Regions from separate parts of the Sulfuritortus calidifontis genome, predicted to be linked through region 1. Evidence: predicted binding sites of a transcription regulator. Region 1 holds the regulator's gene; each other region holds the start of a gene.
What was found. Region 1 encodes sigma-54, which starts transcription at its own class of promoters, with help from an activator protein. Its sites were predicted from a motif close to TGGCACNNTTCCTGCT; they were not measured.
Positions count from the first base shown of each region.

Region 2: EL388_RS01055 (CmpA/NrtA family ABC transporter substrate-binding protein) is a predicted target of sigma-54. The motif match lies at 1,819-1,834, and genes of this name have one in related genera.
Region 3: flgB (flagellar basal body rod protein FlgB) is a predicted target of sigma-54. The motif match lies at 1,538-1,553, and genes of this name have one in related genera.

Region 1 covers NZ_AP018721.1:1,941,948-1,945,220, reverse strand. Annotated here, with positions in the region: gene lptA (lipopolysaccharide transport periplasmic protein LptA) at 1-167, shown strand, start outside; gene lptB (LPS export ABC transporter ATP-binding protein) at 164-886, shown strand; gene EL388_RS09915 (RNA polymerase factor sigma-54) at 926-2,329, shown strand; gene ptsN (PTS IIA-like nitrogen regulatory protein PtsN) at 2,388-2,843, shown strand; gene hprK (HPr(Ser) kinase/phosphatase) at 2,831-3,273, shown strand, end outside.
Region 2 covers NZ_AP018721.1:195,412-198,684, reverse strand. Annotated here, with positions in the region: gene ntrB (nitrate ABC transporter permease) at 1-287, opposite strand, end outside; gene EL388_RS01055 (CmpA/NrtA family ABC transporter substrate-binding protein) at 386-1,603, opposite strand; gene EL388_RS01050 (ANTAR domain-containing response regulator) at 2,012-2,605, opposite strand; gene EL388_RS01045 (nitrate reductase) at 2,662-3,273, opposite strand, start outside.
Region 3 covers NZ_AP018721.1:1,201,649-1,204,921, forward strand. Annotated here, with positions in the region: gene EL388_RS06335 (GGDEF domain-containing protein) at 1-1,422, shown strand, start outside; gene flgB (flagellar basal body rod protein FlgB) at 1,581-1,988, shown strand; gene flgC (flagellar basal body rod protein FlgC) at 1,988-2,401, shown strand; gene EL388_RS06350 (flagellar hook assembly protein FlgD) at 2,415-3,092, shown strand; gene flgE (flagellar hook protein FlgE) at 3,104-3,273, shown strand, end outside.

The sequences.
Region 1 (3,273 bases):
ACGAGGAGGTGCGCGGCAATCTGATCATCTACGACGCCAAGGCCGAGACCTATCGCGCGGTCGGCAATGAGCCGACCAGCGGCCCGGGCCGGGTGCGCGCGGTGATCAAGCCCAAGCGCAAGGAGGCCGGCACCGCTCCGGCCCAGCCGGTGGGGGCCAAGCCATGAGCTGCCTGCGGGCAGAGGGTCTGCGCAAGCGCTACAAGTCACGCGAGGTCGTGCGCGACGTCTCGTTCGAGGTGAACAGCGGCGAGGTGGTGGGCCTGCTCGGTCCCAACGGCGCCGGCAAGACCACCTGCTTCTACATGGTGGTCGGCCTGGTCCGGGCCGACGGCGGCAGGATCGCGCTGGATGATGCCGAACTGACCCACCTGCCGGTCTACCAGCGCGCCCGCAAGGGCCTGAGCTACCTGCCGCAGGAGGCCTCGATCTTCCGCAAGCTCACGGTGGCCGACAACATCGCCGCCGTGCTCGAGCTGCGCGGCTATGACGAAGGTCGGGTGCGCGAGCACCTGGAATACCTGCTGGAAGACCTGCATATCACCCATCTGCGCGATGCCCAGGCAGTTAGCCTGTCGGGCGGCGAGCGCCGGCGGGTGGAGATCGCCCGCGCCCTGGCCCTGCAGCCGCGCTTCATCCTGCTCGACGAGCCCTTCGCCGGTATCGACCCGATCTCGGTGCTCGACATCCAGAAGATCATCCGCTTCCTCACCGAGCGCGAGATCGGCGTGCTGATCACCGACCACAACGTGCGCGAGACCCTGGGCATCTGCGACCGGGCCTACATCATCAACGAGGGTTGCGTCCTGGCCGCCGGTGGCCCGGACGAGATCATTTATAATGACGAGGTCAGGAAGGTCTACCTCGGTGAACACTTCCGCCTCTAATTCGCGCACGATTCTTTCCTTCTCGAGACGGCTTCAGCCGTGAAGCAAAGCCTTCAACTCCGACTCAACCAGCAGCTTACGCTGACGCCGCAATTGCAGCAGTCGATCCGCCTGCTGCAGCTGTCGACGCTGGAATTGCAACAGGAAATCAGCCAGGCTTTGCAGGACAACCCCATGCTGGAGCGGGCCGATGTCAGCGAGGGGGAGGGCGGTGATTACGAGACCACGGAGCCTGCGCCGGAGTCGGGTGGTCTGGAGTCGGAAGAGGTCTATGCCGAATTGGCCTGGGGCGACCGCAGCGTGGCTGGGCCCGGCAGCGGCGAGGACGACGACGAACTCGGTTTTCAGCAGCCCGATGCCAGCCAGGCCGGCCTGCGCCAGCACCTACTCGACCAGCTCTCGCTCACGCCCGTCGCCGAGCGCGACCGCCGGCTGGTCGCCCTGCTGATCGATGCCCTCGACGAGGACGGCTACCTCACCGTCAGCCTGGAAGAACTGGCCGAGATGCTGCCCGAGGACGCGGAATATGACCTGGTCGAACTCGAAGCGGCGCTGAAACTGCTGCAAAGCTTCGATCCGGTCGGGGTCGGCGCCCGCGACCTGGCCGAATGCCTGTGCCTGCAACTGGCCACCCTGCCGCCGGAGACCCCCTGGCTGGCCGAGGCCAGGCGCTTGGCGCGCGAAGGCCTGAAGATGCTGGCCGAACACGAATACGGCAAGCTGAAGAAATGGCTGGGCATTGCCCTCGATGCCGACTTCCAGGCGGTGCGGGCGTTGATCACTGGCCTGAACCCGCGGCCGGGCGCCCGCTACGCCGAGGTCAGCGCGCAATACGTGGTGCCCGACGTGCTGGTGCGCAAGCTGCGCGGCCAGTGGCAGGCCAGCCTCAATCCGGCCGCCATGCCCAAGCTGCGCATCAACGAGATGTACGCCGGCATTCTGCGCCAGAACCGCGCCGGCGGCAGCCTGCAGACCCAGCTGCAGGAGGCGCGCTGGCTGATCAAGAACGTGCAGCAGCGGTTCGAGACCATCCTGCGCGTGGCCCAGGCCATCGTCGAGCGCCAGCGCCTGTTCTTCGAGCATGGGCCGACCGCCATGCGGCCCCTGGTGCTGCGCGAGATCGCCGAGCAGCTCGACCTGCACGAATCGACGGTCTCGCGGGTGACCAGCCAGAAATACATGCTCACCCCGCGTGGCCTGTTCGAATTCAAGTATTTCTTCTGCAGCTCGCTGGGCACGGAAGAGGGCGGCGCCACCTCCAGCACGGCGATCAAGGCCTTGATCAAACAGGCGATCGAGGCGGAGAATCGCGGCCAGCCGCTGTCCGACAGTGCCATATCGACTATGCTGGGTAAGCAGGGTTATGTTGTCGCCCGCCGCACCGTTGCCAAATATCGCGAACAGATGCAAATTCCGCCGGCCAACCAGCGCAAGTCGATATGACCGTCATTTTTCGTTTGCTTGAACCCTTGTTCTGCCGCCCGCCCTGCCAGAGGTGACCATGAACCTGATCAGCCCTTTACTGAAACCGGAAAACGTCCTGGCCGGCCTTGAGGCAGGTAGCCGCAAGCGCCTGTTCGAGGAGGCGGGCCGTCTGTTCCAGATCAGCTACGGGGTGCCGGCGAACGAGGTATTCGAGAGCCTGCAGTCTCGTGAGAAGCTGGGCTCGACCGCTTTGGGTTACGGCATCGCCATTCCCCATGGCCGGATCAAGGGTTTGAAGGACACCGCCTGCGCCTTCATCCGCCTGAAGGCGCCGATCGACTTCGACGCCCCGGACGGCATGCCGGTCGACCTGGTCTTCGTCCTGCTGGCCCCGGCGGCGGCCACCGACCTGCACCTACAGATACTGGGCGAGCTGGCGCAGATGTTCAGCGAGAAGACCATGCGCGATCAGTTGCGTGCCGCGCCGGATGCCGCCGCCCTGCACCGCCTGGTCAGTGAATGGACAGCCTGAGCCCGTTCATCACCGTCGATCAACTGTACGAGCTGGCCCGGGAGCAGGTGCCGCTCGACTGGGTTGCCGGCCGCGCGGGTGGTGGGCGCAAACTGACCTCGGACTCGGTGGAGAAATCCGCCTTCGCCCTGATCGGCTATTTCAACCTGGTCCATCCCAATCGCATCCAGATCCTCGGCAATGCCGAGATGGGCTATTTGCGCAGCCTGCCGACCGACGGCCAGGCGCTGGCGATCAACAACCTGCTTGCCAGCGAACTGGCGGTGGTGGTGGTGGCCAACGGCGAGCAACCGCCGCCGACCCTGCTGAGCATGGCCGAGGAGCGGCAGATTCCGGTCTTCGTCTCCCCGGAGTCGAGCACCTACCTGATGCGCATCCTGTCGCATGTGATCAGCCAGGCCCTGGCCGTCTCGGTCACCCTGCACGGCGT
Region 2 (3,273 bases), 970 kb from region 1:
TGCTGGGCCGATTGCCAGGTCTTGACCGGCCCGGGCAGGCCGTTGTCGCCGCCGCTGGCGGAGACGATCTGCCAGAGCAGGATGAACAAGGCGATGCCGATGACTGGCGGCAAGGCGGCACGAAAGGCCTTGGCCAGCGCCTCGGTCAGGGCCTTGCCGCGTTCGGTCTGCAGGAACGGGGTGGGCCGCGGTTGCGCCGCGGGCTCGGCGACTGAATTCACAATCACGGTTTCGGGCTGTTGCATGATCTCTTCTAAACTGCCTTCGTTGATGGTCACTGCGCTCATGGCGGACTCCTGGTTTTGTCATTCCCGCGAAAGCGGGAATCCAGTTGATTTTCTGGATTCCGGGTCAGCGGCACTGCGCGCCGCGCCCGGAATGACGGTTACGCCTTCACCTTGAAGCCGTCGGCATAGGCCTTGGGGTTCTTGCCATCCCAGGTCACGCCGTCGATCAGCTTGGCCGAGCGCATGTCCGACTTCGGTACCGGCACCTTGGCCGCGGCGGCCGCCTCCTTGTACAGCTTGATCTGGTTCACCTTCCTGGCCACGGCCAGATAATCCGGGTGTTCCTTGAGCAGGCCCCAGCGCTTGTGCTGGGTGAGGAACCACATGCCATCCGACAGATAGGGGAAGTTGACCACGCCATCGTTGTAGAACTTCATGTAGTTCTTGTCCTGCCACTTTTTGCCGATGCCGTTGTCGTACTGGCCGAGCATGCGGTCCTCGATCACGTCGAATTCGGTGTTGACGTAGGCCTTGCCGGCGATGATGCGCGCCACCTCGGAACGGTTGGCCATGGTGTCGATGTACTTCGAGGCCTCGAGGAGGGCGGCGGTCATCGCCCGCGCGGTGTTGGGATAGCGCTGGACGAACTCGGCCGTGGTGCCCAACACCTTCTCCGGGTGGTCGGGCCAGATGTCCTGGCTGGTCACCGCGGTAAAACCGATCTTGTCGTGGATGGCACGCGCGTTCCAGGGCTCGCCGACGCAGAAGCCGTCCATCTTGTCCACCCGCATATTGGCTACCATCTGCGGCGGCGGCACGGTGATCACCTTCACCTCCTTGAATGGGTCGATGCCGTAGGCGGCCATCCAGTAATAGAGCCACATGGCATGGGTGCCGGTGGGAAAGGTCTGGGCGAAGGTCCATTCCTTGGGCTCGGCCTTGACCAGCCGGGCCAGACCGGCGCCGTCGGTGACGCCCTTGGCCTTGATCTGGTTGTTCAGGGTGATGGCCTGGCCGTTGTGGTTGATCGACATCAGCACGGCCATGTCCTTCTGCGGCCCGCCGACACCGAGCTGCAAACCGTAGATCAGGCCATAGAGCACGTGCGAGGCGTCGAGCTCGCCGTTGACCAGCTTGTCGCGCACACCGGCCCAGGAGGCCTCCTTGCTCGGCGTGATCTTGAGGCCGTATTTCTTGTCGAAGCCCTTCTCGGCGGCGATGGCGACCGAGGCGCAATCGGTCAGCGGGATGAAGCCGATCTTGACCTCGGGTTTTTCCGGCTTGTCCGATCCGGCCGCCCAGGCGGCGCTGCGCACGCCCGGCGGCACCAGTGACATCAAGGCGGCAGCCGCAGACAGCCCGGCGGTCTTCTTCATGAAATCCCTCTTGCTTTTGTGCACCCCGGTTTCAACCTGAGGCTTCGATTCCTCGTTCATCGCATGGCTCCAAAAATCCGGCGCAGGCCGTCGCAAAAAAATGGCGCCCAGCCGACGCGATCGCTCGCGCGGATGGACGCCGTTGTCCAAATGCACCCGAGGGTGCCGCATGGCTGTGAACCCGGATCGACATTGATCGAGTCCGATCAGGAATTAGCAGGTAGCGTGCCAACTACCAAAATCCTTGAAAACAGGGGCCATTGGCCGACAAGCCGGCGATGCCGGTTGGCTCTCCCCTCGCCCCTTGCACCGCCCTGGTGCGATGCGCACCGAATCAGTGTCGAGCGCGGCTCATCGCAAAAAAAAGCGGCCCGCAGGCCGCCGAGAGGGATGCGATGAAATCCGCTGTCAGCTTTGCTGTAACAGGGCCTTGGCCAGCTCGGCCAGACGCAGGCGCCGGGCCATGGCCTCCTTGCGCAGACGGCGATAGGCGGCCTCCTCGTCGAGGCCGGCCTGCTGCATGAGCAATCGCTTGGCCCGCTCGACCAGCTTGTGTTCCTGCAGTTCCTGGCGGGCGCGCTGCAGTTCCTGGCGCATCGAGTGCATTTCTTCGAACCGCGCCTGAGCCAGCTGCAGTATGGGCTGTACCCGTTCTGGTTTGAGGCCATCGACGACATAGCAGGTCACGCCGGCCCGTACCGCCGACTGGATGGCCTCGCGCCGACCGTCCTGGGTGAACATCACGATCGGCCGCGGTGTCGCCTGGGTGGCGAGACAGACCTGCTCCAGGGTATCGCGGCTGGGCGAATCGGTGTCCATGATGACGAGGTCGGGCGCCACCTCGTCCACCCAGCGCGGCAGATCGATCGCCCGATCGAGCCGGCCCACTACGTGATGCCCCTCGGGACAGGCCGCCAGGGCATCGAGCAGGGTGTTCAACTGCTTGCGCGACTGGCTGACCACCAGGATCTTCAGCGCCACGGCGGCGTTGGCAAACTCCATCTCGCGTTCTCTCATCAATTGCCGTTACGGATATCTAGCAAGGACCGTGCCGCCGCTCAGGCCGGCACCGGTTGTTGCGCCAGCAGCCGCTTCAGTTCAGGCAGACAGGAACCGCATTCGGTGCCGCAGCCCAGACCGGCTTGCAGCGCGGCGAGGTCGGCGCCCTCGGCGATGGCGGCGCGGATGGCCGACTCGGAGACATTCTTGCAGTTGCAGACGATACGCCCCGACGCCACCTGGCCCTGCGGCGGTGCGGCCAACGGCGCCAGCAGCCAGGGGCGCAGGGGGCTGACGTCCATCTCCTCGGCCATGCACTGCTTGAGCCAGTCTTGCGCGGCGGTCTCGCCATAGAGACGCACGGCGACCAGCCGGCCCGAATCCAAGCGTGCCCGCTTGGAAATGCCGCTGCCGGCATCGAAGTAGCTCATGACCGCCGCATCGTCGAGGCCGGCCAGGCGGTCGATCCTGGCCAAGCGCGCGGCATCGAGCGGCTGCGTGCTGGCGGCGCGGAGCACGACGACCGCGCGCTCACGGCCGGCAAGGCCCAGGCTGGCGTAGTCGAATTGCCCGAGCAGGGGCTGGAGCCGTGCCAGCCACTCGACCGCCTTGCCGCGCAGCATCAGCAGCAGCGGGTGCATGGGCCCGGCGGCCTCGACCTCGACCGCGGC
Region 3 (3,273 bases), 740 kb from region 1:
GGGCTGTCGCAAAAGAAAAAGAAGGAGATGGTCGAGCGGGTGCTGATCAATTTCGGCAACCAGCCGAATGAATTGCACGAGAAGATCACCGCTTTGGTCCGGTCGTGGTCAGAATCGCCGGAGTCGCGCAAGGTATTGGAAGGTGAAGAGGGTGAGGTCCCGGCCGAGGCTGCCGAGGCGGAGGAGGAGAGGGCCGCTACGACCGAGGTCGCAGCGCCGGCCGGCCGCCCCCTGGCCGAATTGGGTCGCGCCTTTGCCGATAACGTCGAGCTGTTCATCGGTGGTTGCGAGGTCCTGTGGCCGGATCTCGCCCAGCGTGCCCGCTCGCTCGTGGCCGAGGTCGAGGCGGCGCAGTGGCAGCTGGCCGAGCGCCATATCGCCGACCTGGGCCATCTCTGGCGCGAGTTCATCGTCCGAGCCGAAGACAATGTCGAACTGCTCGAGGGCCTCAAACGCGTGGTCGCCTTGCTTTTCCGCAACGTCGGCGACATGTTCGCCGACGACCCTTGGGTGCAGAACCAGGTCACGGCCATCCACGCCATGGTCGGTGGCCAGCTCAATTACTACAGCTTGTTCGATGCCGAACGCACCCTGGAAGAGGTGGTCAACCGGCAGAAGGCCCTGCAGGACAACCTGCGAGAGGCGAAATCGCGCTTGAAGGGCCTGATCTCCACCTTCGTCGACCGGGTCGGCGAGCTGACCGATGCCACCGGCGAGCAGCAGGACCGCATCCAGGGCTATGCCGACCGGATCGCCGCCGCCGACGACCTGGCCGAGTTGAACGAGGTCATGGAGGGACTGACTGCCGAGATGGGCCGCATGCGCGACCAGATGCGGCAGACCCACGGCGAGCTGCTGGATGCCAGGCGGCAGGTGGAGCAGGCGGACGAACGGATACATGAGCTCGAACGGGAATTGCAGGAAGTCGCCAACCTGGTCCGGGAAGACCAGCTGACCGGCGCCCTCAACCGGCGCGGCATGGAGGAGGCGATGGCGCGGGAACTGGCCCGCGCCGAGCGCATGGCCGCGCCCTTGTCGCTGGCCCTGCTCGACATCGACCACTTCAAGAAGATCAACGACAGCTACGGCCACCAGGCCGGCGACCAGGCCCTGGTCCATCTGTCCAAGGTGACCCGGCAGCTGCTGCGGCCGTCCGACTCGCTGGGCCGCTGGGGCGGCGAGGAATTCCTGATCATGCTGCCCAATACCGACCTGGCCGAGGCGGAGAAGGTGATGCAGCGGCTGCAGCGCGAGCTGACCAAGACCTTCTTCCTGCATGACAACCAGCGCATCCTGATCACCTTCAGCGCCGGAGTCGCCCAGCGCCAGGCTGGCGAAGAACGCGACCTCTGGATTCGGCGGGCCGACCAAGCCATGTACCAAGCCAAGGCCAAGGGGCGGAATCGGGTCGAACGCGGTTAGCCGGCAAGAATTGCCGCCGGTGGCCAGCCCGCTTGCCGCCCCGCGGCCTGTCGGTTAGTCGACAAAAACAGCCGAACCCAATAAATACAAACACATAGGCTGTATTTTTTGTTCTTGGCACGAGGTTTGCTAATTAGAAGCGCGAAAGGAACCGCGCCATGCTTGGAAAACTCGACCGAGAACTTGCCTTTGTACAGAACGCCTTGGACCTGCGGGCCCGGCGGCAGGAGCTCTTGGCAGCCAACATCGCCAATGCCGATACGCCGAACTACAAGGCACGCGACATCGATTTCCAGTCCGCCTTGCGCTCGGCCATGGGTGCCGCCGGCGGTCCGCTGGCCCTGAGCCGGACCGCCGCCGGCCATATCGACAAGTCCGCCGGCAGCGTAGGCGGCCTGGCCGAGGCCAAGTACCGCACCGTCCTGCAGCCCAGCCTCGACGGCAACACGGTGGACACCGACATCGAGCGCGGCCACTTCGCCGAGAACGCCATCCACTACCAGTTCCTGCTGGAACGTGCCCGCGGTACCTTCCGCACCATTTCCTCCGCGCTGGAGAGCCGCTGATGTCCATGCTGAACGTCTTCCAGATCGCCGCCTCGGCCCTCACTGCCCAGTCCATGCGGCTGAACGCCGTGGCCAGCAACCTGGCCAACGTCGATTCCGCCCATTCCTCGACTGGCGAAGGCTACAAGGCCAAGCAGGTCGTATTCGAGGCGGTGCCGGTGGCCGTCGGTGCCGGCTACGCCCAGGGCGTGCGGGTGAAGGAGGTGGTCGAGGACAAGGCGCCCGCCCGGCAGGTCTACGACCCGACCCATCCCCTGGCCGATGCCAAGGGCTATGTGTCCTACCCCAATGTCGATGCGGTGGAGGAGATGGTCAACATGATCTCCGCCTCGCGTTCCTACCAGACCAACGCCGAGATGATGTCCACGGCGAAAGAATTGACCCAGCGCACCTTGGCGCTGCTGCAAAGCTAAGGGGGATTGAGCCATGGCTGTGACCAACACCCAGACCAGCTACGCCAGCCTGATCGATTCGATCAACGGCCAGACCACGAAGAAGGCGACCGCCAATCAGGTCACCGACATGCAGGACAGGTTCCTCAAGCTGCTGACCACGCAGCTGCAGAACCAGGATCCGATGAACCCCATGGAGAACGCCGAGCTGACCTCGCAGCTGGCGCAGATGTCGACGGTGGAGGGCATCACCAAGCTGAACACCAGCCTGGACAGCCTGCTTGCCGGCTACCAGGCCAGCCAGACCATGCAGGCCGCCGCGCTGATCGGCCGCACCGTGCTGACCGAGGGCGACACCATCGACCTCAATGGCGGCCTGGGGGCCGCCGCCTTCGAACTGAAGTCGGGTGCCGACAAGGTCGTGGTCAAGATCCAGGACAGCAACGGCATCGAGCTGCGCTCCCTGGCGCTGGGCCAGCAGGATGCGGGCATGGTCAAGTTCGGTTGGGATGGCCTGGACAACAACGGCCAGGCAGTGGCTGACGGCAACTACTGGTTCGTGGTCGAGGCCGAGCGCGCCGGCAACTTCGTCGACGCCACGCCGCTGGCCCTGACCGGCGTGCGCAGCGTGGTGCTGAGCAACGGCAAGGTCGAGCTGGATACGGCGAGCCTGGGTATCCGCCAGCTCGACCAAGTACGGCAGATTTTCTAAGGAGAACGTAGATGAGCTTCCAGCAGGGTTTGAGCGGTCTGGCCGGTGCCACCAAGAACCTGGATGTGATCGGCAACAATATCGCCAACGTCGCCACGGCCGGCTTCAAGCAGAGCCGGGCCGAGTTCGCCGACGTCTACGCCAGCTCGCTCTACGGTGCCGGCGGCATCCAGGTCGGTAT